2 linked regions of the Rudanella lutea DSM 19387 genome follow. The protein of the gene in region 2 interacts with the protein of the main gene of each other region in a pairwise test. Links are inferred from orthologs where the notes say so. Each region holds a gene or a part of one and is shown on either strand. Other genes may lie near its edges. The genes, in order: menB and rfaD.

Region 1 (16,105 bases), 4.3 Mb from region 2 along the record:
AACGGGTTGAAAGGAGAATGGGTAACCGTACGGCCGTATGGGGCGCTTCGGGATAGGGGCCAGCCTCCAACGGGGCCAGTTTATCCGACAAATCTTCTATTACCAGCGTGTTGGATAAATCAGACAGCCAGTCGGTTTCGGCTACGTTCAGCTCCAACAGATGTGTGGGTATCGGGTACTGCTGAGATAACCCGAATGTATTTACTAAACGGCCACAGGTAGCGTCTTCGTCAAACTCGTAGAAGAGCAAAAAAGGGAGGTCGAGAGCAAAATCGGCGTCGGCCGTGGCCAGGTTTTCATAAATGGCCTCTTTCGTTTTGGCTTGCCCGGTCAAGGCAGCTACATCGCGTAGCACCTGCGTACGGCGGGCGCTGAGCATCTTATCGGTGGTTTCGGTGATGGGGTGAAAAATACCACCAACCTGCCCCGACTCGTCGCGGATGGGCGCAAACGAAAAGGTCATAAAAGCCTCTTCCAGATAACCGTAGCGATCCAGAAACATCCGCTGATCTTTGATGTACGTTCCCTCGCCCTCTTGCCCACGCGTAAAGGCGTCGCCCACAACGGGCAAGGCGGTTTCCCAGCAGATTCGAAAGTTTTGCCCCATAGATTCGGGGTGTTTAGCTCCGCAGATCGGCCGGTAACTATCGTTATAAATCTGGATTGTTTCAGGCCCCCAGGCAATCAGAATGGGAAAGGTAGAGGATAAACATAGGCTAACGGATGTGCGTAAACTTTGTGGCCAGGTGTCGACGGGTCCAAGAGCGGTTTTTGACCAATCCATCGACCGAATCAAGGCACCCATTTCACCACCGCCCGCCAAAAAATGATTCGACGTTTCGGCTCCTGTCATGATGGAATTAGGCAATATGAAGCTCAATATGGGGTTACGTGCGCCAGTAGCGTTAAGATATGTCAGGCTGCAAGTTTTCATGCCTTGCTACCTCGCCTTGCTGACACGTTTGATTTAGAACAAAATACGGCACAGGCCCGAAAAAGTTTTTCTATGCCCCGCTAACCTTACTTACTGGTCTCCTTACTCTCTATCTAACCTGATTTTTGGCAGTCCTACCCTCAGTACGTAACACAAAACATGAGGCATCCCGAATTTTCAACATCTTGATGGTTCAGGCCCACGTTCCCCCAGGATGCCCCGTTAGAGGCCTAATATCTGTAGCTAACGGGGAAAATGATCCAAATAGCCGAGCCCCAAAGGGGCGTAACTCGAATTAAGTTACGCCCCTTCGGGGCTCGGGTTCTCTTGGGAGACGTCTTTTCTACCAACATCGGGCCCCTTACGGGGCGTTGGGTTGGGTCGAGGCCTAGACTACCCTAAAATTCGGGATGACTCATGCATGTTTATTTGGGAGGAGCACCAATTACAGCCCCAGAACCTTCTTGTTAAAAGCCTCATCGGCACCCGTACCGGCGAAGTCGTCGAAAGCACGTTCCGTAACCCGGATAATGTGGCTTTCGATGAAGGGCGCGCCTTCGGCGGCTCCCTGCTCAGGGTGCTTCAGGGCACACTCCCACTCCAACACCGCCCAGCCGTCGTAGTCGTACTGCGCCAGTTTGGAGAAAATACCGCCGAAATCAACCTGACCGTCGCCGAGCGAACGGAACCGACCGGCCCGCTCAACCCAGCCCTGGAAGCCACCGTACACACCTTGCTTGCCCGTTGGGTTAAACTCGGCATCTTTCACGTGGTATGCGTAGATACGCTCGTGGTAGAAATCGATAAACTGCAGATAGTCGAGGCACTGCAACACAAAGTGGCTCGGGTCGTAGTTGATACCGGCCCGGGGGTGGTTGTTCAGCTTTTCGAGGAACATTTCAAACGTGACACCATCGTGCACGTCTTCGCCGGGGTGCAGTTCGTACCCGACGTTCACACCTGCTTCGTCGAACGCATCCAGGATTGGTTTCCAACGATTGGCGAGTTCGGTGAAGCCCGTTTCAACCAGGCCTGCCGGGCGCTGCGGCCACGGGTACATAAACGGCCACAACAGGGCCCCCGTAAACGAAACGTGTGAGGTGAGCCCCAGATTTTGGCTCGCCTTGGCCGCCATCATCAGCTGATTCACGGCCCACGCCTGTTGATCTTTCGGCTTACCCGCCAGTTCGGCCGGCCCGAATCCATCGAACATGGCTGCGTACGATGGGTGAACGGCTACCAACTGCCCTTGCAGGTGGGTCGATAGTTCGGTGATTTCGACGCCAATATCGGCGAGTTTGCCTTTCAGCTCGTCGCAATACGTTTTGCTTTCCGAAGCCTGCTTCAGGTCAATTACCCGTGGGTCCCAGGTCGGAAGCTGAATGCCCTTGTAGCCGAGGTCGGCCATATAACGGGCGATGGTATCGAGAGAGTTAAAAGGGGCTGTATCTCCGAGAAATTGTGCCAGAAAAACACCTGGCCCTTTCATTGTTTTCATGATGTAAAGAGTGAAAGAGTGAAAGAGTGAAAGAGTGCCGGTTGAGCGCTCTTCCGCACGTTCACTCTCTCTGTTTTGTTGCTGTTTTACGTGATTTGGACAAGATTTTGAGGATTTGATAGCCCTCGTCGAGAAGGCCTGCTAATCGAGACGATGCTACCAAATTGGCATCCACCAGTGTTTCGAGCCAAAAGAGTGATTCATCGAGTTCTTCAATAACGACACTCAATTTTGCATAATACTCTTTCTCGCTGCGCCCACGCCGGACGGCACGAAAATTAGCAGTAGCCGAGGACGATGAACGAATTAGCTGCCGACTGAAGTGTTGTGCTTCATACGCAGTCGGCAATGCCCGGCAAACCGACAGACAACGGAGCATAAATTTCTTCAATCGCCCTTGAATATCGTCCAAAAACTCACTTTTAGAATGGCCTGAATAGTCAACAATATACTCCTCAACAGACCAATCCATATTCGTTTCGTCTTTGTCGTCGGTTGTCATAACTCGCTCATTCACTCTTTCGCTCTTTCACCTTTACACCTCCACCCACGCCTGCTTACGGCTGCTTTCCAGAATCCGCTCGCAGATGAGTAGTTCGCGGTAGCCGTCTTCAAATGTTGGGTACGTGGGGTTCTCAGGTTGCTTACCGGCTTCGATAGCTGCGTACACTTCCTTGAACATCTGCTTCGACGTATCCGGAAAACCCTCATTGTGCCCGCCGGGGAAGCTGATCACCGAGCGCGTTTCGGCATGTACGAGCGACGGGTCGTCGGTCATGGTTTGGTTGTAGCCGTCGCGGTTACCAATCCAGAGTTGGTTAGGCGATTCTGAATCAAAGGCAAACGTTTTCTTCGAGCCCGAAATCTCGATTTTCAGCTGGTTCTTCCGGCCAGCCGACACCTGCGACACCGTGACAACACCCCGATTGCCGTTGTCGAAACGAAGCAATACGTTGGCATGGTCTTCGGTATTGATGGGTACATCGGCGTAATCTTCCGGCTGCAGCATCTTACCCGAATAGGTCTCAACGGCCTTCAGCGGCTTCTTACGGGTTTTGTGGATAGTATTGAAGTCGGCCATGACGGCGGTGGTCTTCACGCCGGTCACGTACTCCAGAATATCCATCAAGTGCGAGCCAATGTCGGCAATCGCCCGCGAATCACCCGACTTATCGGGCTCAAGACGCCAGTTGTAGTCGGTTTCGTAAAAGAGCCAGTCCTGCAGGTACGAGCCAATAATGCTGTACACCTCGCCCAGTTCGCCTTTTTCGCGCATCACCTTCATCTGACGCACCAGCGGGTAGTACCGCAGGTTGAAGTGAACAGCATTGACCAGACCGGTTTGCTTCGCCAGAGCGACAAGTTCCTCGGCTTCGGCCAGATCCTTGGCTAAGGGTTTTTCGCAGATCACGTGCTTACCCGCCAGCAGAGCCGCTTTCGACTGACTGTAGTGCAGGAAGTTGGGCGTACAGATATGCACAGCCTGAATGTCGTCCTGCTTGAGCAGCTCATCGAATGTATAGGCGCGGGGAATACCCAGTTGAGCGGCTTTCGATTCGGCCAGCTCCTGCGTCACTTCGCAGAGGGCAACGACTTCAACATTGGGTAACCGACGGAGTGCTTCAATGTGAGCGGGGCCGATAAACCCGGTACCAACAACACCAACTTGGATTTTTTGCATGTATGTATTTAGATTATCAAAAGAGTGAATGAGTGAAAGAGCGAAAGAGTGAAAGGGATTTTCAGACATCGCTCTTTCACTCTTTCACTCTTTCACTCTTTAAACTTCGTCCACTTTTCATTAGAGCTGTTCGATGCCAGTACCGTATCAATAAACGCCAGGCCACGAACGCCATCGTACACCGACGGGAAATCGTACAGCGGATCGGGCTGCTGACCGTTCATGTGTGCCTTTACGGCAAAGGCAAAATTGCGGTAAATATTGGCAAATGCTTCGAAGAATCCTTCGGGGTGGCCCGATGGCATCCGGCCGTGTGCTTTGGCTGCTGCGCTCAGATCACCTACGGCCGGGCGCAACAGTCGGTGGCCTTCCTGCGATTTGTAGTGCAGGGTGTTGGGCTCCATCTGATGCCACTCCAGACCGCCGAGTTCGCCGTACACGTAGATTTTCAGGGCGTTCTCTTCGCCATTTGAAATCTGACTGGCATGCAGTACGCCTTTGGCTCCGCCCTCAAACCGGAGCAGAACGTTGCCGTCGTCATCGAGCAAACGACCCGGGACAAACGTGCTCAGGTCAGCGCATAATTCTTCAATTTTCAGACCCGTTACGTATTCAGCCAAATTCTCGGCATGCGTGCCAATGTCGCCCATACAGCCGGCCGCGCCCGATTTGGTCGGGTCGGTACGCCAAATCGCCTGCTTGTAATTGTTGCCTTCTTCGTACTTCGATAGCCAGCCCTGCGGGTACTCGACCACCACTTTCCGGATTTTCCCCAACTTACCGTTACGGACAATATCGCGGGCCTCTTTAATCATCGGATAGCCCGTGTAGTTGTGCGTCAGGCCGAAGACCAATCCGCTTTTCTCCACAATGCCAACCAGCTCTTTGGCCTCCTCCAGGTTCAGCGTCATGGGCTTGTCGCAAATAACGTGGAACCCATTTTCGAGGGCCATTTTGGCCGGTGGGAAGTGCATATGGTTAGGCGTCACGATGCTGACAAAGTCCATACGCTCGCCTTCGGGCAGTTCTTTTTCGCGGAGAATCATCTCCTCGAAGCTTTCATAAACACGATTATCGGGCAGGTACAGGGCCTTTCCGGTTGCTTTCGATTTTTCGGGTGATTGGCTAAAAACACCACAAACCAACTCAATTTCATTATCAAATGTGGCGGCCCGACGGTGAACAGCTCCTATGAATGCATCGAGGCTACCCCCGATCTGACCCATGCGCAATTTGCGATGCATATACTTGCTACTGTTTAAGTTGATGCTGTGAAACGTAATCACTACGGTAGTAAAGTGGCCGAAGGAACCGCTTTACCCGTTGCACAGTGCGATAATTTTTACGGCCGGAAATTAGCGTAAATCCATTTTTTTCTAAAATTTTGGCCAAAAAGAACGGTGTAGCGGGTAATCCTGCCCTATCCCCTACTTTTTTGGATGATCTTTCTTTAACTCCAGTCTAAACCCCCTAATTGTCTACCAAATGAACCAAGCTGTCAATCAGTCGCGACTATTTTACGCCAGTTGCTTCGCTCTCATTACCACGGCGTTCTCGTTCAGTATCCGGGCGGGTATCCTGGCCCAGTTGGGAACCGAGCTAAGCCTTTCTGCCGAACAATTGGGTTTTATTAACTCGATGTGGTTTTTGGGCTTCCCCATTTCTATGATTATCGGCGGTCTGGTGTACTACACCGTTGGCCCCAAGACGATCATGCAGATTGCGTTTGTGTGTCACCTGCTGGGTATTCTGCTCACCATCTACGCACAGGGCTATACCACGCTGCTGATTTCAACCTTTTTGATTGGTATTGGCAATGGTTGTACCGAAGCGGCCTGTAACCCCATGATTGCCGATATGTACTCGGGCGTTACCATGAACAAGATGCTCAACCGATTCCACATGTGGTTCCCCGGTGGTATCGTGGTAGGTAGCCTGATCTCGCTGTTCATGGGTCCTGAAAACCTGAACCTTCCCTGGCAGGCGCAGATTTGGGTGATCATGATTCCGACCCTCATCTACGCGTTCCTGTTCTTTGGTCAGACATTCCCAACCGCCAAAGTGGCCGGTTCAACCTCGTTGGCCAGCAACTTCCAGGCTATGCTGACACCGCTGTACATTTTCATGTTCTGCTGCATGGCCCTGACGGCAATTAGCGAGTTTGGTCCGCAGCAGTGGGTAGGTCTGATTATGAGCAAGTCGGGAGCAAGCCCGCTGCTGATTCTGGCTCTGGTGACCGGTCTGATGGCCGTTGGCCGTTACTTCGGTGGGCCTATCATCCACCAACTTGACCAAACGGGTGTACTGCTCGGCGGAGCGGTTTTTGCCGCCATCGGTGTTTACCTTTTCAGCAGCGTAACGGGCCCAATGGCTTACGTAGCGGCTGTGTTCTTCGCTATTGGCGTGTGTTATTTCTGGCCAACCATGATCGGTTTCGTAGCCGAGCGGATTCCGGCTTCGGGCGCCCTGGGCATGTCGGTAATGGGTGGTGTTGGTATGTTCTCAACCTCTATTTTCCAGCCTATCATCGGTGGCTGGATTGACACGGAGCGGGCAGCTAAATCGGCCGCTGGCCTGACGGGCGACGCCCTCGAACTGGCGGCTGGTCAGGCGACACTGGCCAAGATGACCACCTTCCCAATCATCCTGATTGTGGCCTTCACGGCGCTGTGGTTCTTCATGCGCAACCGCAAGGTTACCCACGTCGATGAGTCGACGGTAGCCCAGCAGCCGCAGTTGTAATACCAACACGGTTTTACACCGAACAAAAGCCCCGCAGCAACTTGCGGGGCTTTTTTGTTTCTTTGTGTCCAACGTCTCATTTTATCCGGAAACGCCCCTACACGCTACGACAATTTCACCATGAAACCCCTGCTTCTCCTTTCCTCCCTCCTCCTTTCGTCCTGTCTCCTCCACGCCCAACCACCCGCGTTTATCGCCGACAGCCTCGACCGCTACATTGAGCGTGGCATGGCCGACTGGCAGATTCCGGGACTCGCCATTGCAGTTGTGAAAGACGGCAAAGTAGTTGTGTCGAAAGGGTTTGGCGTGCGTGAAGCCGGTAAAAGTGAGCCCGTCGATGAAAACACCTTGTTTCTGATTGCGTCGAACACCAAACTGTTTACGGGTACGGCGCTTGCCAAGCTGGAAGATGACAAGAAACTGTCACTCAACGACAAGGTGACCAAGTTCTTCCCCGATTACCAGCTCTTCGACCCCACCTCAACGGCTCTGGTTAGCGTGCGCGATTTGCTCTGCCACCGGCTGGGGACCAAGACCTTTCAGGGCGATTTTACCTTCTGGAACACCGACCTTCCCCGTGCCGAAGTAATCCGGCGGATGCGACTTCTGAAACCAACCGGGCAGTTTCGACAGGATTACGGCTACTGCAACTCGGCTTTCGTTACGGCAGGCGAAATCATTCCGAAGGTGACCGGCCAATCGTGGGAAGCTTACGTTGAAACGAACCTGCTCAAACCGCTGGGCATGACGAATACGTACATGCTCACGGCCGGGGCCGAAAACCGCTCCAACGTAGCCCGCCCCCATACCAGCAGCTTTGGCCCTCTGCGCCGGATTCCGTACGACGTCGTCGACAATTTAGGACCGGCAGGCAGCATGGTCTCGAGCGTGAAAGACCTGAGTAAATGGCTCATGATGCAGCTCGACAGCGGTCGGCTCGATGGGCAGCGGATTCTGCCCTGGAGTGTGGTTCAACGTACTCGCGACGCCAACACAATCGTCGGCAGCCGCAAGTCGACGGTATTGCCCCGCCATTTTCAAACGTATGGCCTGGGTGTGCTATCGGCAGATTATGCCGGGCGGCAGATTTTCTGGCATACCGGCGGGGCCTTCGGCTTTGTGACAAATACCTGCTTTGTACCCGAAGAAAAATTGGCCATTACCATTCTGACCAACAACGACAATCAGAGCTTCTTTGAGGCATTGCGGTATCAGATTCTCGATGCCTATCTGGGCGTTCCGTACACAAACCGCAGCGCCTTTTTTCTAAAGCAAGCCCGCGCGGGCATGGCTGAGGAACAGGCTACGCTCAAAGCTCTGGCCGACCGGGTTGCCAAAGGAAACAAACCATCGCTGCCTCTGATGGCTTTTGCCGGAACCTACCGTAACGAACTGTACGGAACCATTACGCTAAAGCCAGCTGGCACGGGGCTCGATGTCCTGTTTGAACATCACCCACGCATGACGGCCCGGCTTGAGTATATGGACGATAACACCTTTCGGCTAACGTACTCCAATCAGGCATTTGGCGTGTTTCCGGCCCGGTTTAGCGTCGATGGGAATACCGTAAAAAGCGTCGAAATCAAAGCCAGCGACTTTGTGGAGTACGACCCGTACGTGTTTACAAAAGCAGCGCGTTAAAGTCAGCTTAACACGAATTACAGAATAGTGCTGACGCTAATCCTTTTTCAGATCGGCCAGCGTACCCCGCACTACCGTATTCATCTGGCTTTGGTTGAGCATTTTGTTGCCTCCTTTAGCGATTAACTTGCTCTGCATAGTCACCAGAAAAGGCGTATCCTTTTTGTTGAACAGCATTTTGGGCAACAGGCCCAACGTGTTGCCCGGCTTCATGGTTACAGGAAACACAACAGGCGTGGTGGCTCGCTCTCTGATGACTACCGGCTCGGGTTGGTGGCCCTCGGCAATCTCCTTACCGTCGATCGACACCCGGTAGTGCGTATCCGTAAACTGAATTGGGAAGCTATTGCGATTTTCGATGCTCACCTTAGCGGCCACATCGGTACGTTTAAGACCAATTTTGCCAAAGTCGAGGTCTTCTATCTTTATTTTGGGGACATAAACCGTCGGTAACCGTTTTTCAAATGTCTGCGTAAAGGTGCGCTCGCCCAAAATTGGTACGTCAAGGTCAAACGCGGCCCGGACCCCATAGGTCGTACTGTCGATGTTCTTTTGGTCAAGGGCATTTAGTACGGCCATCATTTTTTTGGTTTGCAGCTTCATGGGTAGCGTTATAAACGTGCTATCACCCGACTCAACCTCGATCGTTTTGGCGTACGACTCTTCAATGATGGGCGTTTTGGCCATATACACCGTGTAACGCAGTTTATTCGCTTTGAACCCAACCGGTAAAGGGTTGTCAATGAGCATTTTCACGTTCATCGTAATCACGTCGTCGTCCATGTTTGTGATCTCCATAGTGCTCATTTCCAGACGCGGCTTGAGCGTATCATCGTAAGCCCCCCCTTCGGCCTGCGCTTCGTTTTTGAGTCGGCTGTACCACACGTAAGCTCCAATAGCCCCTACTAAAAGCAGAAGAAGCGCCACAATCCATCCCTTTTTCATCCCGTTTCTGTTTACGTTGTGTGCGGCTTTACGAGAGCCCGGTAAACAAACTATTTGTTCTACCTTTTTAATATTATTACCTGATAACACTTAACAGAAACTGGCCCGTTTCGCTTTATTTTCGATGAACTAAATGACTTTTGACACCATCGCATCCACCTACGACCCGCTGGCACGGCTGGTTTTTGGCCGCTCACTTCAACGGGCACAGATAAGTTTGCTGGACCGGCTACCGAATGGGGGGCGGTGGCTCATTCTGGGGGGCGGCACCGGCTGGTTGCTCAAGCAGGTGCTCGACCGTTGTGCGCCCGACCATGTTGTGTACCTTGAAGCCTCGGGCCAAATGCTCACACTTTCAGAGAAACGGGTGCAACACCACCCGGGCCGTAACCGGGTAGCATTCATGCAGGGCACCGAAGCGTCATTGTCAGAGCAGGAACGGTTCACCGTCATTCTGACTCCCTTTGTGCTTGATTTATTTTCGGAGCCGTGGCTGGCCGAACGCATGATTCCCCGGCTCCTTCAACACCTGACGCTGGGGGGCTTCTGGCTCGTCACCGACTTTGTTCCGACAAACGTGTGGTGGCAACGGGCACTCGTCAGGGCCATGCTTCTTTTTTTTCAATGGACGGCAGGCTTACGCACCAATCGACTACCCGATTGGCTCCCACTGATACAAAAACGGCTGCCCTCTGTCGCGCAGGAGGCAGCCGTGAACGGTATGGTACTTTCGGTGCTGTTTAGCCGATCTTCCGTAGCATCGCCGTAATATCTTCATAAGGCCCAACGTCGTACCATTCTTCAGTACCCAGGTTGAGCCACGCTCCCGCCCGACGGGGGCGCTTTAGTTCGGCTTCTTCGGGGTCGAAATCCACATCATAAATGGTACTCATAATCGACTGAAGCGTTTTCCAGGGCAACGTTTTCGTCTTCGACCGTCCGTTTTGGGTTGTTTGCAGGTTTATGGTTCGTTCGGCAAAGGAGGCTGTAATCTGCACCTCCAGATCCCCCTCCCGACCTGGTTCAACGTAGGTTAGCTCGAAGGGACGTTCGCGGCCGGCCGCTTCGTACGTAGCCTGCATCAGTTCCTGAATCAGGTATTGCCAATCTTCATAATTGGCGGGCATCCCCGTTTTTTGGGTGCCGTCTTCCGCCGTCAGAGACACCTCCCAGAAGTCATCATCCTCGTCAAGCTCTTCTTCATTCAGGGTTTCCAGCTTCGTTTTCTGCACCAGCGACGCCATGGCCTGTTGCCACACAAGCCCAAACCGACCATTCCAGGCAAAATCGTCGTCGCGGGTGTAGCCTTCGGCAATGAGCTCATCGTCGTCGATATCATCGCGATCCGGGTAGGTCACGCTCAGGTCAACGGCGAGATAGTCTTTAAACGCCGGGCGAACCGCCAGGGTGAAGAAATAAGCGTATGGAGCCGGGAGTGACCGGGCCGTCTGGAAGCGTATCTGTACGTTTTTAAACATAGTGCTTGGGGTCATTGGTCATGGATTCCTGGGGTTGCCCAGCCTCTCTGGATGACCAATAAACAATAAGGCGAAGCCCGTGACTACTGCCCAATGGCTAAGTGCAGCGTCTTACTCCGGTCAATTTTACCGGTCGGGGTTTCGCAGAATGTGGCCACAAAGATAATGTCTTTCGGCACAGCGTAGGGGCCAATTTCCCGACGAACCTGCTCAGTCCATTCGCTACGCCTGGCTTCGAGTTCCGGCAAAGCCTCGGCCTTGCCTTCGACCACCAGAACAATCCGCACACCCAACCGCTCATCGGGCACTCCAGCCACAAACAACCGGGGCGACAACCCATTGATAGCCAGAACCCTCTGTACAATCTGCTCAACCCGCTCGGGCTGAACCTTGACGCCCCCGGTATTAATAATCGAATCGGCACGCCCCAGAATTCGAAACCGTTTGCCAGGCTCCGTCCCGTCGGCCCACTCAAATACATCGTTGGTTTGCACCCACGCAAAATTGCTCGCGGCCGCCCGAATTGCCAGACAGTGCCGGGCATCAGTGCGTAACTCGACCCCATCCAACGCGGTAAAAAAGTCGGATTTGTTGGGGCCGTTCAACCGGCGAATGGCAATGTGCGAAACCGTTTCGGTCATTCCGTAGGTAGCATAGACCGGAGCCGCAATGACCTGCAACTGAGCCTCCTGCACCGGCGAGGTAGCTGCCCCCCCCAGCAAAATAGCCTTAGCTTGGTTCAGTATTTCGATTTTCTCGGGCGTCTGGCCCAGTATTGCCTGTACTTGAAGAGGCACAAAGGCAAAGAAATCGAAATTGTTGGTACCCGTCTTAAACAACGTCAACGGATTTCCCGACGGCTCAACCAGCACCAGCCGCAGGCCAAGCGTCAAAGCCCGCACCAGCATCATAGTACCCGCTACGTAGGCCGTGTTGAGACAGCAGAGCGCCCTGTCGCCGGCTTGCAACCCGAACGTTTGCCCCGTAAGCTCGGCGCTTGCCTGCATCTGAGTGCGGGTGAGCGTAATGGGCTTGGGTGTTCCGGTGGAACCCGACGTATGCAGGACAAACGTCGCCTGCCCCGACTGCCAGGCCCGTGCAAACGCTACCGCCTGCTCGGCGTACGTGTGGGTGGGCAAAGGCCATTGGTCAACCGGTAACCGACCGTCGAAACTATACATAAAGGGAAAATACCCCGAACAGAGGCACGTTTGTCAGGCAATAGATATGTGGGTAATCAGCACCCGTGCAACTTATCCAAAAATGCGTAACGTATTACTTTTCTGGTCGTTAGAGACTTTATACACCACCAACGGCTGGGTAGCCGGGCCGAAGATTACCTTACCGTTGAGGTCGAAACGCGAACCGTCGAACGGGCAATAAAAAGCGTTGTTGTTCGCCTGATATACAAGCGTAGAGCCCTCGTGTGTGCATTTAGGCGATACCGCTACGTACTGATTTGGTTGGATATGCGCCACAATCACGCGGTTGTTCACAACCACATAGAAACCCTGTTTGAGCAGGTCAACGTACCGGGCATCATCGAGCCGAATGGTCAGGTCGAGCGCATCGCTCGCCGGACTCAGATCATCCGCTTTGGTTTCGCAGCTACTCAGGCTAACCACACCTAAACTCGCCCCGAGTACCCGAAAAAACGTGTGTCGATCAATTGTTTTTGAAAGAGCTTCCATGTGGCTTTGTATCTTTGACGCTAATCTAACGATAAACCGCGAACCGCAGGTCTGTAGCCCTGCAAATCCAAAACAAAGGCAATTCACGAAGGGTTTATCAATCAATTATGGAAGAAGCCAAAGTGATCATTAACCCCATTGCACCGGAGAAAGTAGCCGAAAGCCCCGGTCTGATGGAGTACGCCCATACGGCGGGTGGTGCAGTGATTCGCCCCGAAGACAAGGGGAAAATAACCGGGCGGGCTGTGACCGCCATGCGCGAGCAAACCGACCTCCAGCTATCCCAGCTCTACAAACAGATGCAACTGCTGGCCGAACAGGCCACAGCGATTCGAAACCGGGTCGAGATTTCGGAGCGGATTTACTCCGCCCAAATGAGTTTTGAGCCTGTTGTAGGACATACCTATTATTTTTACACCCGTAAAAACGGTACAGACCTGCTGTCGATGGTAGCTCCGAACGAATGGGGGCGCAAGTTCCCCTTTGAACGTTGCCTCGCCACCGTCCGGATGATGGCCGACCATACGTGGGATGTACAGTATCACGAAACCAATTTTGAAACGATGAGTGATGAACGATAAGTGATAAACTTGCTGACGCGAGATCACTCATCGTTCATCACTTATCATTCATCACTCATATGCAAAGCAACTACCCCTGGGAGGTTATTAAGGAGTACAAAGAGATTATTTTCTCGTATTACGAAGGGATCGCCAAGATCAGTATTAACCGCCCGCACAAGCGGAATGCCTTTACCCCGCTGACGGTAAAGGAGATGTCGGAAGCCATGGAGATTGCCCGGCAAGATGAGCGCGTTGGCGTGGTTATCCTGACCGGCGAAGGGGGCGAAGCCTTCTGCTCAGGCGGTGATCAGTCGGTGCGGGGGCATGGCGGCTATATCGGCGAAGATCAGGTGCCTCGCTTGAACGTGCTCGACCTGCAAATGCAGATCCGCCGGATTCCGAAGCCAGTAGTCGCTATGGTAGCCGGGTACGCTATTGGCGGTGGTCACGTACTGCACGTGGTGTGCGACATCAGCATAGCGGCCGAAAATGCTCGGTTCGGGCAAACGGGCCCCAAAGTGGGTTCGTTCGACGGCGGCTTTGGGGCGTCGTATCTGGCCCGAGTGGTAGGACAGAAAAAAGCCCGCGAAATCTGGTTCCTTTGCGATCAGTATAACGCACAGGAAGCCCTGGACATGGGGCTGGTCAACAAGGTTGTGCCCCTGGATAAGCTGGAAGAAACCACCATTGAATGGTGCCGGAAGATGCTCGAAAAGAGCCCTATTGCCCTGCGAATGCTCAAAGCGGCATTCAACGCCGAGCTCGACGGGCAGGCAGGTATTCAGCAACTGGCGGGCGATGCCACTCTGTTGTATTACCTGTCTGAAGAAGCCAAAGAAGGCAAAAATGCCTTCCTGGAGAAGCGGAAACCCGACTTTAGCAAATTCCCGAAGTTCCCCTGATGTAATGATGAGTTATACGTGATGAACGATGAGTAAAATTTTAGCGGCAGCCCATTCATCGTTCATCACGTATAACTCATCACTCATCGATGATTATTATACACTCAACTGCTTCATGTAAGCCGCGTCCATTTTCATACTTTCCATAGGCGAGGTTGGGTATTCTTCCTGCTCCACGATAAAGTACTTCATGCCGTTGTCCCGGGCGGTTTTGAGGGTTGTTTTGAAATCAACGTTCCCCTTGCCGAGGTCATTCTGAACGGGTTTGCCGTTTTCTTTCTTGTAATCCTTGATGTGGCACAGCTCATATCGCTTGCCATACTTTTTCAGGTGCTCTACGGGATTCTGCCCCGCCACATCAATCCAGCACAGATCCAGTTCAAACATCACATTTTTCGGATCGGTATTAGCCAGCAGGTACTCCTGCGGAATTTTACCGTCGAGCGCCTTGAATGAATAGTCGTGGTTGTGGTAACCAAACTTGACCCCACTCTGCCGGGCCAGTTCACCCGCTTTGTTGAACCCATCAGCAATACGCTTCCAGTCGTCAAATGACTTCTGAGCCCCAATGTATGGGCACAATGCGTACGTCAGGCCAGCCTCAGCGGCCATGTCGAAGCTTTTTTTCAACTCGTCGGGTTTATTCGCCTGCCCACCGTAGTTGAAGTGCGTGCTGACCATCTTCACGTTAATGTCGTTCAGGAACGACTTAATCTCTTTCGGACTCATCCCCCACAAAAAGCCCTGGTTGCCCTGGTAGCTTTCAAACTGACGATAGCCCATCTGCGCCAGTTGGGTCATAATACCTTTCGGATCTTTGGGTAATACATCCCGAACGCTGTACAATTGTACCCCAAAAACACCTATGTTCTTGGCAGCCAGAGCGGCTGTATGGTTAAGAGCGAGGGCACCGGCAGCCAGTACGCCGGTACGCTTGAGAAAATCGCGACGATTGATCGACATATTAAATTGGTAAATAGGAACAACGTATATGCCCAAAAGGCAGATTACCCCCAAACTTACGGGTTGCCCCGCTAAATCTTCGTAATTTCGCCTGCCGAAATGAGCTACATCTCTGAGACACGCAACGAGCCACAGCGTTTAACCGAGGGTTAAAAAGTAACGGTCTTCGTACCCACCCGCTTCTCTGCAATGCTCCGTTTGGTAGCTTACAACTCAATATCATGCAATTATCCAAAATATACCTCCAGGCCAATCGCGATGAAGCCGTTCGCCGATTTCACCCCTGGGTTTTTTCCGGAGCTGTCAGCCGCTATGAAGGTAATCTGACGGATGGCGACGTAGTTGAAGTTTTTGATAAAAAAGGCAATTATCTGGCAACGGGCCATTACCACGATGGAAGCATTGCCGTCCGGATTTTTTCGTTCGAACGCATCATCCCCGACGTTCACTACTGGACACAGAAACTAACCAGCATCCGGCACTTCCGCGAGGCCATCATTGCCACTCTCCCCGGCAAACAAACGGACTGTTACCGGCTCGTACACGGCGAAGGGGACGGTTGCTCGGGGCTCATTATTGATTACTATAACGGAGTAGCCGTTGTGCAGGCTCACTCCATCGGGATGCACCGGGAACGGCACCTGATTGCCGAAGCGCTCAAAAATGTGTACGGCGACCAATTAATTGCCGTGTACGACAAAAGCGCCGATACTGTACCGGACATCTACGGCCAAACCGTTCAAAATGGCTACCTGCTGGGTACGGCCGAAACGCCACACGAGGTCCACGAAAACGGCCACAGCTTTTGGGTCGATTGGGTGACGGGCCAAAAAACCGGCTTTTTCCTCGATCAGCGCGATAACCGGCAGCTGTTGGCTCGCTACGCACACGGCAAACGCGTGCTCAATGCCTTTTGCTACTCGGGAGGCTTTTCGGTGTATGCGCTGGGGGCGGGTGCAGAGCAGGTGCACTCGGTCGATGTGTCACAGAAAGCCATCGACCTCACCAACCGTAACGTAGCCCTCAACGGGGTGAACGAAGAAAAGCACGAGGCCATTGCTGAGGAT
Region 2 (16,058 bases):
GACGCCACCTTGATAATCAGGGGCTTTTCTTCGTCACCGACCGAGATATTGATTCCCGACAACCGCACCACCTCATGCAGCCGGTTCTTGCGCTCGTTGATCAGACCAAAACGCGGTACCAGAATCCGAATCTCCATGCCGCGCTCTTGCATGACCTGTGGCAACTTACGAACAAAATCAGCTACTTCGGTGGTTTTTAAGAAGGGGTTTATCTCACTGGCAACGTACAGAATGCGAAGTTTGCTCATAAAAAGACGGGCGCTAAATGACAGTTTGCAAATAGAAAATCTGCAAAATTATACAATTTTTTTGCGTATTTCAATCATAAACTCCTAAATAATTACCATTTTAACGCGTTTAAACGACTTCGTCTTTCGCCCTATTCAACTTAGCCCGTACTTTGTCGTCATCACGGAGCCCTGCTCCTTTCCCGATTGCCTCTATGCAACGTATTGACACTGTACACGCGCTTCGGCAGCAAATTCGTCTCGTACATACTCCCGGTCTGACCCTGGGCTTCGTACCCACCATGGGTGCCTTGCACGAAGGCCACCTCGATTTGGTCCGGCGCGCCCGGCAGGAATGCGATCTGGTCGTCGCCAGCGTGTTTGTGAATCCGGTTCAGTTTAATAACCCCGACGATCTGGCGCGCTACCCGCGCACACTGGAACAAGACGCCGAAATGCTCCAAAGCGTTGGAACGGATATATTATTTTTTCCCTCGGCCGACGAAATGTACCCCGAAGCTCCGCAACTCCGCCTGAATTTTGGCGAGCTCGAAACGGTGATGGAGGGGGCTTTCCGGCCCGGCCACTTCAACGGCGTGGGCATTGTAGTAGCCAAACTATTTAATCTGGTTCAGCCCGACCGGGCCTATTTTGGGCAGAAAGACCTGCAACAGATTGCCGTTGTACGGCGGCTTATTCGCGATCTGAGCTTCCCGGTTGAACTTATTCGCTGCGACACCGTCCGGGAAGCCGACGGGCTCGCTATGTCGTCGCGCAATCGAAACCTCACGCCCAACGAACGGCTACAAGCCCCCATTATTCATCAGGCTCTGACCCTTGCGCATGATCTGATGCTCGAAGGTCAGAGCCCCAATCAGGCCAAAGCAGCCGTCACGGGCTTGTTTTCACAACAGCCACATTTCCGGCTTGAGTATGTAGAGGTTGCCAATGCTGATACGCTACAACCTGTATCGGAGATGCAGGCACCCGGCCAAACGGCTATTTGCCTGGCGGCTCATCTGGGCAAAGTGCGCCTGATTGATAATCTGGTTTTCTAAGAGTATTCCGGGGCAGCCTGCGCACAGCCATAGTGTAGGGGGTACTGGGCATCTGGTATCCCTGTGAACGCTCATACCCGTGAGCTGCCCTGTTTTTTTAATGCGTGCGCTTCAAAACTACAAACAGAGTAAATAGGTTATCTATTTATACTCAATATCTATAGGTTATGAAGCTTGTTTCACCATTGTATTCATTCGAACTGTCTATTCTGGGCTACGGCCAAAACAACACGAACTGGCGAGACCGGAATAATCTCCGCTGTGAAATTGCCACGTTCTGGAAAAAGCAGGGCGACCGTCAGTCGGCACCGTTGCAGACATACGATCTGTCGCGGCTGTTAGTGAGTTTGGAACAATTACGGTTAAAACGCACCGCTCATGTGACCTGTACCTTGTCTGATCAGGATCTAAGTGTCGACATTTATGCCCTAACAGGCAATAAATACAAATTTCAAATTCAGCTTAACCGTAGCCTAACCCCCAACTGGCATCCGTACCCTGACTTCCCGCTTGAGATGGATATGGTTTTGAACGAAACTCAGTTTAATGACCTCATCAGCGATTTGAGCAATCAACTGGCAGTATATCCGGAAAGGTAAATCTTACCTTTTTATCTAAATTGACGGACGTAACTAAATCTATAAAGTTGCGTCTGTTTTACATTTTAGTAACCACTTATTCGAAAAGTAGACCAAGAGCAGTGCTCCGTCCAAAAACTAGTCTTAATAAGTCATTTGTTTTACTAAAAAAAAACGTTACCACTTGGTAACATTACTTTTAATTTCCATTTTTGTGTCGATGGTCGTGATACAATTGGTTACTACCAGTATTTAGGTAAACATGTTACTTAAAGCATAATCTGGATACTGCCCATTTGCATTCTTAATAACCACCAAAACAGTCAGGTAATCTTATGAAAGTAGTTAAAAGAAGGAACCGTGCGATGACTATGGAACGCATCTTGCGGGCCACTGGCGAGGTCATCGCCGAACGCGGCACTGAAAAAGCCGGGATTAACGCCGTAGCCGAAAAGGCTCAGGTTAACAAAGTACTGATATACCGGTATTTTGGCGGCTGGAACGGACTGGTCGAAGCCTACGTACAGCGGGGCTTTTTCCTGTCGATGTTCAACGAAAAGTATCTGGAATCGGTACCGGAGAATGTTCCGGCAGCCGAGCGCAGCAAAGTATGGTCGGAGTATGCGATCAACCTGATGCGTGAGTTCCGGAGCCGTAAGTCATCGCAGGACCTGGTCCGCTGGGAAATGTCGAACGGTGAAACCGAGCTCGCCAAGCGTATAGCAACCTTCCGTGACAACTCGTACGAGAAACTCATTAAAAAGTTGGCCCCCTTCCCTGAGTATGATCCAAACGCGATCACGGCCCTTTTACTATCAGGCATCACCTACCTTACCCTTATCAGCAACCAACGCGACAAGATTATGGACATCGATTTGACCTCGCAAGACGGCTGGGATCGGATCGAGAAGGCTATCCGCCGGGTGTATTCAAGCCTTAACACGGCCATGGAACTGGCCAAGGAAGCAAAGTAAAAACAAACGATTGCACCTTCGAGACCAACGTTGGCTTGCAATCAGCTCCGAATTAGTTACTGATCCAATGATACATGTATAAAAGCCTGCCCGGTTTGTCGGGCAGGCTTTTTGTATCAGGCATTCATCAGCGTTTCGATCTCGTCAGCTTCTACCGGTATCTGCGCCATCAGGTCGAGGTTTCCGTCTTCTGTGATGAGAATATTATTCTCCAGACGAATTCCTAACCCCTCTTCCCGGATGTAAATGCCCGGCTCGCAGGTAAATACCATACCCGGCTCAAACCGGCGGTATTTATTCCCCACATCGTGCACATCGAGCCCAAGGAAGTGCGACGTACCGTGCATAAAATATTTTTTGTACAGCGGTGCCTCAGGGTCTTGTTTAGCCACCTCATTTTTATCAAGAAGTCCCAACCCAATCAGTTCCGACTCCATAATCTTGCCTACTTCGCGGTGGTACTCGTCCCAAAGGTTACCCGGCCGTAACATCTGAGTGGCCTCACGCATCACGCGCAACACGGCGTCGTACACGGCCCGCTGCCGGGGGGTAAAGCGACCGTTCACCGGAATGCTCCGGGTCATGTCGGCATTGTAGTTGGCATATTCGGCCCCAATATCGAGCAGAATCACGTCGCCATCCTGGCACTGTGCGCTGTTGTCGATATAGTGCAGCACGCAGGCATTGGCCCCCGAAGCAATAATAGGCGTATAGGCCGCCCCCCGCGACCGGTGCCGCAGAAACTCGTGCATCATTTCGGCTTCGATTTCGTATTCCCACACACCGGGCTTTACAAACCGGAGCAACCGCCGGAACATGGTATCGGTGATATGAATAGCCCGGTTCAGGAGCTCCACCTCCTGCGGTAGTTTGATGGCCCGCAGATGGTGCATGAGCGGAGCCACGCGCTCCAGCGTATGCAGGGGAAACTGTTGCCGAAACCAATCAATAAACCGGGCATCGCGCGTTTGAACGGTTACTTCGGCACGGGTATGCTCGTTGGTGTTCAGGTACACACGTTCGGCCTCAAACACCATCTGTTTGAAAATAAGCTCGAACTGGCTCGTCCAGTAAATCGACCGCTGGGCAATGCCGCTGGTTTGCTCGGCCTCAGCCTTGGTTAGTTTGTGGCCCTCCCAAATGGCAATCAGCTCGCTCGTTTCGCGCAGAAACAAAACCTCCCGAAAGCGCTCGTCGGGATGATCGGGAAACAGCACCAGAATGGTCTCTTCCTGATCGACACCGGTCAGGTAGAACAGATCATTATTTTGCCGAAAGCCCATCGTCCCGTCGGCATTGGTCGGCATAATGTCGTTGGCATTGAAAATCGCCAGCGATTTGGGTTTGAGCAGCCCTGCCAGCCGCTGCCGATTGGTAGTAAATAAGGTGTTGTTGATTGGTTCGTAACGCATGGAAACGATGCTGGATACAGGGTCAGGCCTGCTAGTGGCTGACGGGCAATCCGATGATATATCTCCCCGTGAAATGCCCAGAAACTAACATAGTCTGCCCTTTTGTTAAGTTTGCAAAGAAAACCATTGTCGGTGAAGTTATCTAACCGACGGGGTAGTTTACGCACACCCCTTCTTTATACCAATATCTTAACCTGGAAACCATGACGCAACGCATCGTACTGTGGCTGTTGCTTTGGCCCGCCCTTTGTTGGGCTACCCCTACCAAGCCAGAGCCAGCTAAATACTGGATTATTTTCAAGGATAAAGATCCATCGGCGGCTCCCGCCCTATCGCCCGGTACGTTGCACAGCCGACAGCTACGCGGCCTCCCCGTTGATGATACCGACCGGCCGCTCTCGGCCAATTACCTTGCCCAGCTCCGGCAAACTGGCGTTACGCCCCTGTGCCGGTCGCGCTGGTTCAATGCGGTATCGGCGCAACTTAGCCCGGCACATGTAGCCCAGGTAAAGCAGCTCTCGTTTGTGAAAGAACTGATTCCGATTGACCGCCACCTGGTGGTTACGGGCCTGCCCGACGCCGACCTGACCCGCCCGCAACTAGCACCGGTCATGAATCAGATTCAGGCAAACGAGTTTGCCGCGGCTGGCCTTACGGGCCGGTTTGTGAAAGTGGGCGTCTTGGATGCCGGCTTTTTTGGGGCCGACTCCGCTGCCGCGCTCAAACACCTGTTTGTGCGCAATGGCGTGCGCACCGTGCGCGATTACGTAAACGCCAAAAAGACGAAAAACGACCTGTTTCATAATCTGGAAAGCATGTCTGATTTTCACGGCACCGAAGTAATGGCCGCTATTGCCGGCCTCGACCCCGCCGAGAATATCCAGTACGGCCTGGCTACCGACGCTACGTTCTATTTGGCCCGCACCGATCAGGGCAACCGCGAGTTTCGGGGCGAAGAAGACAACTGGGTTCAGGCGATCGAATGGCTCGACAGTCTCGGCGTACGGCTGGTGAATACCTCACTGGGCTACGCCCGTGGGTTTACCGACCCCAAAGAAAACTACGAACCTAAGCAGATGGACGGCCACACGAGTGTCATCAGCCGGGCTGCCCAAATGGCCGCCGATAAGAAGGGCATGCTCATTGTGGTCTCGGCCGGTAACGAGGGCGACGACCGCAGCTGGCGCATTATCAGCACCCCGGCCGATGCACAGGGCGTACTGGCCGTTGGGGCTACCAACTCGCGCCTTTGGAACCGCATTGGGTACAGCAGCATTGGCCCCGAAAGCCTGCCTTACCTGAAACCAAACGTATCGTGTTTTTCGCTGTATGGGACATCGCTATCGGCACCGGTCATCACGGGCTTTGCGGCCTGTATCATGCAGGCCAACCCTAGGCTTACCAACCGCGAGGTTATTGAGCTGATCGAAAAATCGTCGCACCTGTACCCTTACGGCAACAATTTTGTGGGCTACGGCGTACCACAAGCCTCGCGCGTGCTGGCTATGCTGCGCAAACAACCGCTATCGGCAACGGCCCGGTCGGTGAATGCGTCGGGCAAATCGGTCAGCCTGCCCCTAGGTTTGAATGACAAGGAAACGGTTTCTATTTTCCGCAAGAAAGACGAAACCCATGTTATTCAGCAGGAAGCCCTGAAGGTGAGCAACGGAAAGCTGCTCATCAAGCGGGTCAATGGCGAAGCCCGCACCACCGTCGATCTGAAAAAAGAAGTGATCGAAGTGATTTGGGACTAAACGTCTTACAGGCTATAAACAGCAGAACGATGGCGGCCCGCTTTTGACCCTTCTGAAAGGTTAAAAGCGGGCCGCCATCGTTGCGTTATCTAACGTCTGCTTGTCTCTTTCAAAGATACCGCTTGCCGTGCAGGTAGTTTTGCACGTAATCGCTGATGCCGTCTTCGAGCGAATGAAACGGCTTGTCGTATCCAATAGAGCGTAGCTTGGCCATATTGGCCTGCGTGAAATACTGGTACTTGTCGCGAATATCAGTGGGGGTATCGATAAAGTCGATGTTTGGGTCGCGGTCCATGGCCGCAAAGGTGGCGTTGGCCAAATCGAGGAATGTGCGGGCCTTGCCGCTACCGAGGTTATAAATACCGGAGTTACGCCGGTGGTGCATCAGAAACAAACACACCTCTACTACATCTTTCACGTACACAAAGTCGCGCATCTGCTCACCGTCTTTAAAGTCGGGGTGGTGCGAGCGGAAGAGCTTCATACCACCCGTTTGGCAGATCTGATTGTAGGCATGGAAAATAACCGATGCCATCCGGCCTTTGTGGTACTCGTTGGGGCCGTACACGTTGAAAAACTTCAGACCGGCCCAGAAAAACGGTTTTCGCTCCTGCTCAAGCGCCCAGATATCGAACTCATTTTTCGACTCTCCGTAGGGGTTAAGCGGGCGGAGCTGCGGAATCACCGATTCGTTGTCGTCGTATCCTAACTCCCCCAGACCATAGGTAGCCGCCGATGAAGCATAGACGAGCGGAATCTGGTAGTCAATACATTTTTGCCAAATCTTCTTGGAGTACTCGACATTGAGGTGGGCGAAGATTTCGTAGTTAAACTCCGTGGTATCGGTACGGGCCCCAATGTGAAAGATAAACTCAATCTCCTGGTAGTTAGCCTCCAGCCAGTCGAACAGCTCTTCACGGTCGACACGCTCCTGAATGCGTTTGTCCGCTAAGTTAGCTGCCTTCTCCGGGTGAGAAAAGTCATCAACGGCGACAATAAAATTGAAGTTTTCTTCATTCAACTTATTGATTAAACAACTGCCAATGAACCCGGCAGCCCCCGTTACAACAATCATATTCAGTAAATCTAAAGCGTATAGTGGCTATTGATTAAATCAGAAGGCGTGATTAGGCAAAAAGTGGCCCAAAGGTAGGGTGTATGCAAACAGAAACCTATACCTTATTTAAGGGAAAAATATAACTTTTTCAATACCAAAGAAAGGCAATGTGATGCTACAGAGCCGATTAACCCTATCTAAGCGTACAGGCTAACTGCATTTTTTTAGGACTTCGTAAAGTTGTACCTTTGCCGCTTTTACAGTGGGCGTTGTCTGGAAAAACCGCCCTTAACAAACCAGAATAATGGTATACATTAGCCGAACAGAACACTTCAACGCGGCCCACCGGCTCTTCAACCCGAACTGGTCCGACGAAAAGAATAAAGAAGTTTTTGGCCCCTGCGCCAACTACAACTGGCACGGGCACAACTTCGAACTGATTGTCACGGTCAAAGGTGAGCCCGACCCCGATACAGGCTTCGTAATCGACCTGAAAGTACTGGGCGATATGATCAAACGGGAAATCATCGATCTGGTCGATCATAAAAATCTGAACCTCGATGTACCCTTTATGCAGGGGAAAATGGCGAGCTGCGAGATCTTTGTGATGGAAATCTGGAAAATACTCGAACGCGCCCTGGCGGAGGTTTCGGAGGCCCGGCTGCATCAGATTCGGCTGATCGAGACACCCAAAAACTTAGTAGATTACTACGGAGAGTAAAAAGTAGCAGTAAGCAGCAGCAGTAGGTAGTTGTGCTGCTCACTGCCACTGCCCATTGCCACTACCGACACTATGCGTTACTACTTCATAGCCGGCGAACGCTCCGGCGACCTCCACGGGGGCAACCTGATCCGGTCGATACGGCAGCATGACCCCGACGCTCAGTGCCGGGCTTACGGCGGAGAACAGATGCAGGAGGCCGGGGCTACGCTGGTCCGTCATTATCGGCAGATGGCCTTCATGGGCTTTATCGAAGTAGCCAAAAACCTCGGCACTATCCGCCGGATCATGCGCGAGTGTCAGGCCGATTTGCTGGCCAACCGTCCTGACGTTCTGGTCTTGATCGATTATGCCGGTTTTAATCTGCGCATGGCCCGGTTTGCCAAAAAACACGGCATTCCGGTTTTCTATTACATCTCTCCGAAAGTCTGGGCCTGGAATCAGAAACGCGCCCTCACCATCAAAGCCCTCGTCGACCGGCTGTTTGTGATCTTCCCGTTTGAGGTCGACTTTTTTAAACAGTACGATTACGAGGTCGAATACGTGGGCAATCCGCTCATGGATGCGCTCACGGCTTTTCGTCCGAACCCCAACTTTGCCATTGGGCCACGCCATCTGGGTCGGCCGGTAGTGGCCTTGCTCCCCGGAAGCCGCAAACAGGAAGTCGAAAATATGTTGCCCGTAATGCTCGAAGCCTCGCGGCAGTTTACCGGGTATCAGTTTGCCGTGGGCACCGTCGATAACCTTCCCAGGGCGCTCTACGATCGTCTGCTGGCCAATTATCCCGATGTAAAGCGGGTAGAAGATGCCGCTTACGACCTGCTGCACGTTGCCGAAGCCGCGCTGGTTACCTCAGGCACGGCAACGCTCGAAACCGCCCTGCTCAACGTGCCCGAAGTGGTTCTGTATAAAACCCCGCGCTGGTGGTACGAAATCGGCAAGCGGATTCTGGCGGTCCCGTACCTGTCGCTGGTGAATCTGATTGCGGGTAGGCTGGTGGTTCACGAACTGATTTACGATTGTACCCCCACCCGCGTTGCCGACGAACTGCGGGCTATTCTGGTGGGCGGCAAACGCCGGGACGCCATGCTCCGCGATTACGCCGAGGTGCAGCAAAAAGTAGGTGGCCCCGGTGCCTCTGAGCGGGCTGGTAAACGCATGGTCGAACTGGTTAAATCGTACGCAACGCATGGCCAACCTAACGCTTAAACCCATAGCGGCCGAGGATACGCTCGCCCTTCGCCACTCGGTACTGTGGCCCGACAAACCGTTTGACTACGTGCGGCTCCCCGACGATGAGGATGGCTTTCACCTAGGCGGCTTCGTCGACGGTGAGTTGGTTTCGGTCATTTCGCTGTTCATCACCGAGGGAGACGAGACCACACCCCGCATGGCCCGGTTTCGCAAATTTGCTACGGCCCCGGCTCATCAGGGACGCGGCATTGGCACCCAATTGCTCAACCACGTGATCGAACAGGCCCGGCACCGAGGGGCAACCCATATCTGGTGCGATGCCCGCCTGACAGCCGCCGGATTTTACGAGCGGTTCGGGATGCGAGCCGAAGGCGACGTCTTTCACAAAGGCCCGATTCCCTACAGCCGCTTCGGCATGCCGCTGTGAGGGCGTTTATCCTTTGTTGTTTATAGTTTTTGGTGGTCAACGGTACGGTTTCTGGCTTTCTGAAGAGCCGAAGATGACCAGCATACAGAAAACGAAAAGGCGGGCACTCGGCCCGCCTTTTCGTTTTCTGTATGCATTCGTTTACATCGGAGGCTCCCAACCTTTGTGATACTCCCGGCTCCACAGTTTCATCGCTTCCCGATCGCGGATGTGGCCGTTTTTGGGGTCTACGTCGAACGATTTTTTTGTGCGGTAGCTAATGTTGGCTAAGTGGCTGAGTAACGTACTCTTGGCTCCCTCGTCAATAGGCGACGCCTGTTTTTCCTTACCCCGAATGGCTTCAAAGAAGTTGACAACGTGACGGGTCGTCATGTCGCCACCGCCACCCAGAGCCGTGCCAGCCTCATTGCCTTTGGCTTTGCTGTCTTTGATGAGCTTACCCTCGCGGCTAAACAGTTTATAGCCATTCCGGTCAACATATACGCTACCATTGCTGCCGTAAATTACCGTCCCCCGATCGCTGCCGTAAGTCAGGTAGCCATTGCGGCTCTTGCCATCCCATTTGATGATCTTGTCGCCGGGGAACCGGAAGGTAGCGTCCATCGTGTCGTACATCGTCCAGCCGTCGTTCAGGAAATGACGCTTGGCTGCTTCCACGCTCACGTGCTCTGGAAAGTCGACCTGCAACGCCCAGCGGGCAACGTCGAGTTCGTGAGTAGCATTGTTGCCACTTTCGGCGGTACCATACAGCCAGTCGTACCAGTGCCAGTTATAGTCCCAAGTATCGTGCATGTAGGGCGTACGCGGGGCTGGTCCCTGAAACAAATCCCAATCCAGGCCATCGGGTACAGGTGCGGCTTTCGGAACTGGCACCTCGCCCCGGTTGGCAATGTAAAAGGCTACTGCTTTATAAGGCGTACCGATAGCGCCGTTGTGAATCTGACCGATGATGTCGATTGACTCAACCGCCGACCGCTGCTGATTGCCCATCTGAATCACCTTACCGTATTTGCGCTGGCATTCGGCCAGAATCTCGCCCTCGCGGGGGCTATGGCTACAGGGTTTCTCTACGTACACGTGCTTACCCGCCTGTACAGCCATCCAGGTGCCGGGGGCATGCCAGTGGTCGGGGGTTGCGTTGAACAGGGCGTCGACGTTTTTATCGGCAATCACCTTCCGAATGTCGTTTTCGAGTTTCGGTTTGTAGTCGATAAACTTCGAAAACTTCTGCGCGCCCGACTCCCGCTGCTTTTTCATCACATCGCAGAGGTACACCAACTCCACGTTGCTGCTTTTGAGGCCAATTGGTTCGTAGTAGGCCCCTAACCGGCGGCCCAACCCGGCAATAGCCACGTTGATACGCTCGTTGGCCCCGATGATTTTGGCGTAACTCTTGGCCGACATACCGTTGGCCAGCCCCCCAACCGCCAGTCCGGCCGTGCTGAGGGCAGCTTTCTTTATAAACTCTCTTCTTGAACCTTCCATTAATATCAGATACACTTAAGGGAATGAATCGCTTGCCCCGCCCGGTCTGAACACCCCGTACGTGGGTTCACTTGTGGGGTAATCAGGATTTACGTTTGCCCGAACGCGTCGCTTCGCAAACGCCCCGGAAATAGCCTACCGACTCAGCAATACCAGCCAGCGGGTCTTTCATGTCTTTCTCATATTCAAGACTGCACGAACCAGAATACCCCACTTTCCGCAAAGCCTGTACGAAAGCGGGCACATCGATCACCCCCCGGCCCAGCTCGCAGGTTTTGCCTTCTTTCGAGGCAGCCGTTACGTTTTTGAGGTGAATATCGAAGATACGTTTCGTATACGTTTGCAGGTCAGCCACGGGGTCGTCGCCGTTGCGTCGGTCATGCCCCATATCGAAGCAGAACCCAATGCGTGAATCCAGATTTTTAATCTCGTTCCAAATCGAAACGGCATTGGGATACAACGCTATATCGGGGCCGTGATTGTGGATGGCAAAGCGCATATCATACTCTTTCACCTTCTTATCCACGTACGGCAGAAACTCAGTGTTGGGCACGCCAATTATCAGCTTCACCCCCACCCGCTTGGCATAGTCGAAGGCCCGGTCTACCTCAGCCTCGCTTTTCATATAAATTGGCCCAACGGCATATCCCGTCACATTCGACTCTTTCAGCTTGGCATGAAAGGCTTCAATTTGTTCGGCGGTACTGTTGAGCGGCAGGTGAAAGTCTTTGATACACAGGTAACGAACATCCACTTTGCGCATCATTTCGAGCGCCTGATCGAGCTTGAAGTGAACGAAGGTATAGCCCGCCATGCCTAATTTGAACAGATCTGTATCGGGGGCAGCGGTTGTCTCGGGAGCATGGGCAGATGCGATCACGGGGCTCATACCCGCAGCGGCCAGATAACCACCTGTGCTCTTAAGAAAGGTCCTACGTGTTGTCATGGGCAGTAAGTAATCCTGTGTTTGATGACTAATCCGCCTATTTAAGTTCGTAGCAACCTGTTTATACCCAAGTGTACCGCTAAGTTTCGGCATTTGCCGTCCGTAACTACCCACATGGGCAGTTTAAGAATGGGGCAATGACGACCTGTAGCCGTATCCAACAGGGTCAGCAAATACCTTTTAGCGAGAAACTGTATCTGAAAGAGAATAGAGAATGGGACGGATTAGCCGCCTACATCACGCCGGTAGCTTCCCAGCGTTTGAGCCAGGTTTTTTTCTTGCCCGGCACCTTGCTGAAGAATTCGTAGAAGGGCAGCATGTCCTGCTCGTAATTGCCCGTTACGTAGAGGGGTTCGCTCAGAATAACCCGGCGGTTGGTCCAGTCGAATCCGGTCAGGATCAAGGGCACATTGGCCTTGAGAGCCATATAGTAAAAGCCGGTTTTGAGCTTTTCGACATCGCTGCGGGTGCCTTCGGGCGCAATGCAGATATGTAGTTGGTCGGCTTTGTTGAGCACATCGGCTACGGCATCGACCATATTGCGCGACTTATCGCGGTACACAGGCCGCCCGCCGAGGGCACGGAACAGCCAGCCAGCATACCAGGTAAAAAGCGAACTTTTGGCCAGGTACTCAATCCAGATATGGATGGTAGGCCGTACGCCCAACCCAATAGGAAAGTCCCAGTTGGTTGTATGCGGAGCTACTACCCAAATTGCTTTGGGCAGATGATGGGGAACCGGGCCGACAACCCGCCAGCCGTACACCGAAACAAATAACCAACGGGCAATAGCACCGAGCATAGGTGGGAGTACATTGAACTACAGACACCAAAGACTGATCGAGCTATGGCCAGGCGGCCAACTCCATCAGTCTTTAATGTCTGTAACCCTGATTAATATTTCCGCTCTTTGCTTACCAGCCAGCGCCCCGTAATGTACGACGCTGCCAACAGAATTACATAGAACAGAAGTGTACCGATTGTTGAAAAATCCATTGTCAGAAACAGGTTGTTTTTTGGTACGACAAAATTAAGCCGAGACATTGGACTTTAACTATGGGTTGTCCGACTTTTTTACCGAACCCCAGCCCAATCGCTTTCGTCCAATCCCCTGCCCTACAGCACTCCTTTTGTGCTGGGCAGGTTGTTTAGCTCGTTTATATCCCGCCGAACCGCCATTTTGATCGCTTTGGCAAATGCCTTAAACACAGCCTCAATTTTATGGTGTTCATTATCCCCCTCTACCTTGATATTGAGGTTACACTGGGCAGTATCGCTGAATGACTTGAAAAAGTGGAAAAACATTTCGGTCGGCATTTCCCCAATTTTCTCCCGCCGAAACTCCGCATCCCACACAATCCAGGGCCGTCCCGAAAAGTCGATCGCTACCTGCGCCAGGGCCTCGTCCATGGGCAAGAGGAATCCGTACCGGCTGATACCCCGCTTGTCGCCAAGAGCCTTGCGGTACGCTTCGCCCAGCGCCAGCGCCGTGTCTTCAATCGTGTGGTGTTCGTCGATGTGCAAATCGCCCTGCACCCGAATGCTTAGGTCAGCTCCTGAGTGCTTGGCCAGTTGGTCGAGCATATGGTCGAAAAAGCCAAGGCCCGTCTGCATATCGGCCCGGCCCGTTCCGTCGAGGTTTAGCTCAATCCGAATTTGGGTTTCTTTGGTGTTTCGCTCAACGGTGGCCGTGCGGGCGGGTAGCCGCAAAAATTCGTAAATGGAGTGCCAGTCGCCCGAGCTGAAAGCAATGGCATTGCGCATTTCGTCGGTCATCCCATCCACATCGGCATTGAGCACCGGCGAGGCCTCGCCCGCATTGGGCAGAAACAAGATCGCTTTAGCCCCCAAATTAATGGCCAGTTGCACATCCGTCAGCCGATCACCAATCACGTAACTATTGGCCAGGTCATATTCCCCGGTGAGGTAGTCGGTGAGCATCCCCGTGCCCGGCTTGCGGGTAGTCGAGTTGTCGCGCGGGAAGTGTTTATCAATATGAATGCTGTCGAAATGGACATTTTCGGCCGCAAAGGTCTCGAGCATCTTGTTATGTGCAGGCCAGAAGGTCTCTTCCGGGAACGAAGCCGTTCCGAGGCCATCCTGATTGGTCACCATAGCCAGTACATAATCGGTATCCTGGGCAATACGGCGCATTCCCGAAAGTACCCCCGGAATAAAGGTGAGCTTCTCTAACGAATCGACCTGCTGGTCGGGCTGCGGCTCTACAATGAGGGTGCCGTCGCGGTCGATAAACAATACAGTTCGCATGAGCGATTGAAAAAAGGCGGTTGTAAATAGCAAAGGTACAGCCCCGCATCCGGAACTGACAAAAACAAAAGCTTTTCGGGGCTTCGAACTCCTGAAACTACGCAATTATCGTCCGCATAATCTATCTTTGTACTACGTTATACAAGACAACAAGACGCAATTACACCAAAGCACCATTTCAGTTTATACTTAACCTAATTCCTTCCTCTATCCAACATTGAATTTGTACGTATTAAAGTAAACTAAGCATAGATTAACATTTCAATTAGTAACAAAATGTCAGACAATCGTAGCAAGTTGACACGTATTGGCGTGTTTTACGACGGTAATTATTTCCTACACGTAAGCAACTATTACAATTATTCTCACGAACGTCGTAGCCGTATCAGCATTTCAGGTATTCACGAGTTTATCCGGCGGCAGGTAGCCGAGGAAGAAGATACCGATGTTCGGCTATGTCAAATTGTTGATGCACATTACTTTCGGGGGCGTCTCAATGCCCACGAAGCCCATCAGCGGGGCAACCAACTGTTTTATGACCGCCTGTTCGACGATATTCTCATGTCGGAAGGGGTGGTTACGCACTATCTGCCCGTAAAAACTTATCAAGGTTACCGGCAGGAAAAAGGGATCGACGTATGGCTGGCCCTCGAAGCGTACGAGCTGGCTCTGCACAAATCATTCGACGTGGTCGTGCTGATTTCGGCCGATGGCGACTATGTACCGCTGGTGCGCAAACTGAATACCCTCGGCTCACGCGTGATGGTACTCAGCTGGGATTTCGAATTCCTTAACGACGAAGGAGAGCGCATCGTGACCCGGACCTCGCAGGACTTGCTCGAAGAGGTGTCGTACCCGATCTCGATGCACCAGGAAATTGACAATCGGATTCGCAAAAACGACCCGATTGTGCAGAATTTGTTTGTGAAGCAACAGCAAACCCGCATGAACTTTTCATCGGGCAATGCACCCACGTACGGCAACGGGCCTGTTGCCAGCAATGGGAACGCCAATAATCACAACACCTACCCCGACGAACCCAATTACAACACGGTTGATCTGGACAATGGTGAAGAACTCAAAATCAGCACGATTCGGAGTCTGAAATCGGGTTATGGGTTTATCAACTACCCACCCAACAACCTGTTCTTCCACTATACGAGTCTGGTTGGTGCCGACTTCAACGAACTGCAGGTTGATGACGAGGTTTCGTTTAAGATCGGGAAAAACGACGAAGGCAAAGATATTGCCGTAGAGGTACACCTGCTGGCCCCGTAGGGCACCTTCAGCGTGGTTTTCAGGAGGTAAGCCGGGCGCTCCCGAGCGGGCCTCCACTTAGAATAATACAAATTTAATAGGGCTAAATTTTTTATTTAGCCCTATTTTTCTTACTTTTACGCAAGTTTTCAAGCGACACTCGTCGCATTGCTTTGTCTCTCCTTTTTTATCATCGCGTAGGTAGGTCTGACAGAGCTCTCCGGGTGTTTAATGGTGGGTCATCTGTGTGGGCGCTTCTTGGATAGAAGCAACCGGTGTGGATTCGTTTGCGCGTGGGCTAATCGTTCGTCTTTGTTGTCTGCTGGCTTCCGTATATCGGAGCGTTGGGTCTTTGGGACTGGTCAGGGTAAGTAGGGCAACCGCACGGGCGGTTTCTAAAGTTTAATCTCGCATATCACGCCGACTACCGGCACTCACTTCGCTTGGATGATAATTCATCCTTATTCAGTTATTATTCATGGAAGTGAATCAAAATGAGGAGTTCCAAACTCCGCAGGAAGACGCGCCCGTAAAGGCCGCTCCTAAAAAAACCAAATCAAAAAAAGCAGTTAGCGCTGAAACATCGGTTGAAGAAACCGCTGCTGCCGACGTAGCACCGGTGGTTGAGGCCGCCGTTGAAACGGCACCGGTGGCCGACGAAGCCGAGGTAGTCGTTGAAACCGTAACGGTACAGCCCGCA

What was found.
Region 1: the proteins of rfaD (region 2) and menB interact in binary tests that used the Escherichia coli proteins (3 or more experiments, as listed by UniProt). The link is inferred for Rudanella lutea DSM 19387 from one-to-one orthologs.

What each region holds. Positions count from the first base shown.
Region 1 is NZ_KB913013.1:293,351-309,455, reverse strand. Bases 12,305-15,162 are described here. They hold menB (1,4-dihydroxy-2-naphthoyl-CoA synthase), read left to right. Parts: upstream 12,305-13,250; coding sequence 13,251-14,075; downstream 14,076-15,162. Other genes in these bases: RUDLU_RS0101410 (TIM barrel protein), read right to left, coding at 14,172-15,032; RUDLU_RS0101420 (DUF2452 domain-containing protein), read left to right, coding at 12,718-13,191; RUDLU_RS0101425 (QcrA and Rieske domain-containing protein), read right to left, coding at 12,305-12,610. In the rest of the region: RUDLU_RS0101480 (ATP-binding protein), read right to left, coding at 1-853; RUDLU_RS0101475 (sugar phosphate isomerase/epimerase family protein), read right to left, coding at 1,380-2,432; RUDLU_RS0101470 (four helix bundle protein), read right to left, coding at 2,494-2,934; RUDLU_RS0101465 (Gfo/Idh/MocA family protein), read right to left, coding at 2,968-4,113; RUDLU_RS0101460 (Gfo/Idh/MocA family protein), read right to left, coding at 4,206-5,339; RUDLU_RS0101455 (MFS transporter), read left to right, coding at 5,599-6,855; RUDLU_RS0101450 (serine hydrolase), read left to right, coding at 6,976-8,496; RUDLU_RS0101445 (LEA/WHy family protein), read right to left, coding at 8,533-9,441; RUDLU_RS26765 (class I SAM-dependent methyltransferase), read left to right, coding at 9,575-10,210; RUDLU_RS0101435 (hypothetical protein), read right to left, coding at 10,182-10,919; RUDLU_RS0101430 (AMP-binding protein), read right to left, coding at 11,003-12,100; more of RUDLU_RS0101425, read right to left, coding at 12,173-12,304; RUDLU_RS0101405 (class I SAM-dependent rRNA methyltransferase), read left to right, coding at 15,260-16,105. UniProt on the Escherichia coli protein: Converts o-succinylbenzoyl-CoA (OSB-CoA) to 1,4-dihydroxy-2-naphthoyl-CoA (DHNA-CoA).
Region 2 is NZ_KB913013.1:4,601,232-4,617,289, reverse strand. Bases 5,096-7,906 are described here. They hold rfaD (ADP-glyceromanno-heptose 6-epimerase), read right to left. Parts: upstream 7,079-7,906; coding sequence 6,113-7,078; downstream 5,096-6,112. Other genes in these bases: lpxB (lipid-A-disaccharide synthase), read left to right, coding at 7,854-7,906; RUDLU_RS0119060 (6-carboxytetrahydropterin synthase QueD), read left to right, coding at 7,365-7,781; RUDLU_RS0119070 (S8 family serine peptidase), read left to right, coding at 5,096-6,003. Also shown: RUDLU_RS0119095 (glycogen/starch synthase), read right to left, coding at 1-248; panC (pantoate--beta-alanine ligase), read left to right, coding at 443-1,285; RUDLU_RS0119085 (WapI family immunity protein), read left to right, coding at 1,453-1,884; RUDLU_RS0119080 (TetR/AcrR family transcriptional regulator), read left to right, coding at 2,229-2,837; RUDLU_RS0119075 (aminopeptidase P N-terminal domain-containing protein), read right to left, coding at 2,954-4,249; more of RUDLU_RS0119070, read left to right, coding at 4,453-5,095; more of lpxB, read left to right, coding at 7,907-8,990; RUDLU_RS0119050 (GNAT family N-acetyltransferase), read left to right, coding at 8,971-9,402; RUDLU_RS0119045 (Gfo/Idh/MocA family protein), read right to left, coding at 9,544-10,887; RUDLU_RS0119040 (sugar phosphate isomerase/epimerase family protein), read right to left, coding at 10,970-11,833; RUDLU_RS0119035 (1-acyl-sn-glycerol-3-phosphate acyltransferase), read right to left, coding at 12,066-12,635; bifunctional histidinol-phosphatase/imidazoleglycerol-phosphate dehydratase HisB, read right to left, coding at 12,950-14,101; RUDLU_RS0119020 (NYN domain-containing protein), read left to right, coding at 14,378-15,379; RUDLU_RS0119015 (DEAD/DEAH box helicase), read left to right, coding at 15,837-16,058. UniProt on the Escherichia coli protein: Catalyzes the interconversion between ADP-D-glycero-beta-D-manno-heptose and ADP-L-glycero-beta-D-manno-heptose via an epimerization at carbon 6 of the heptose.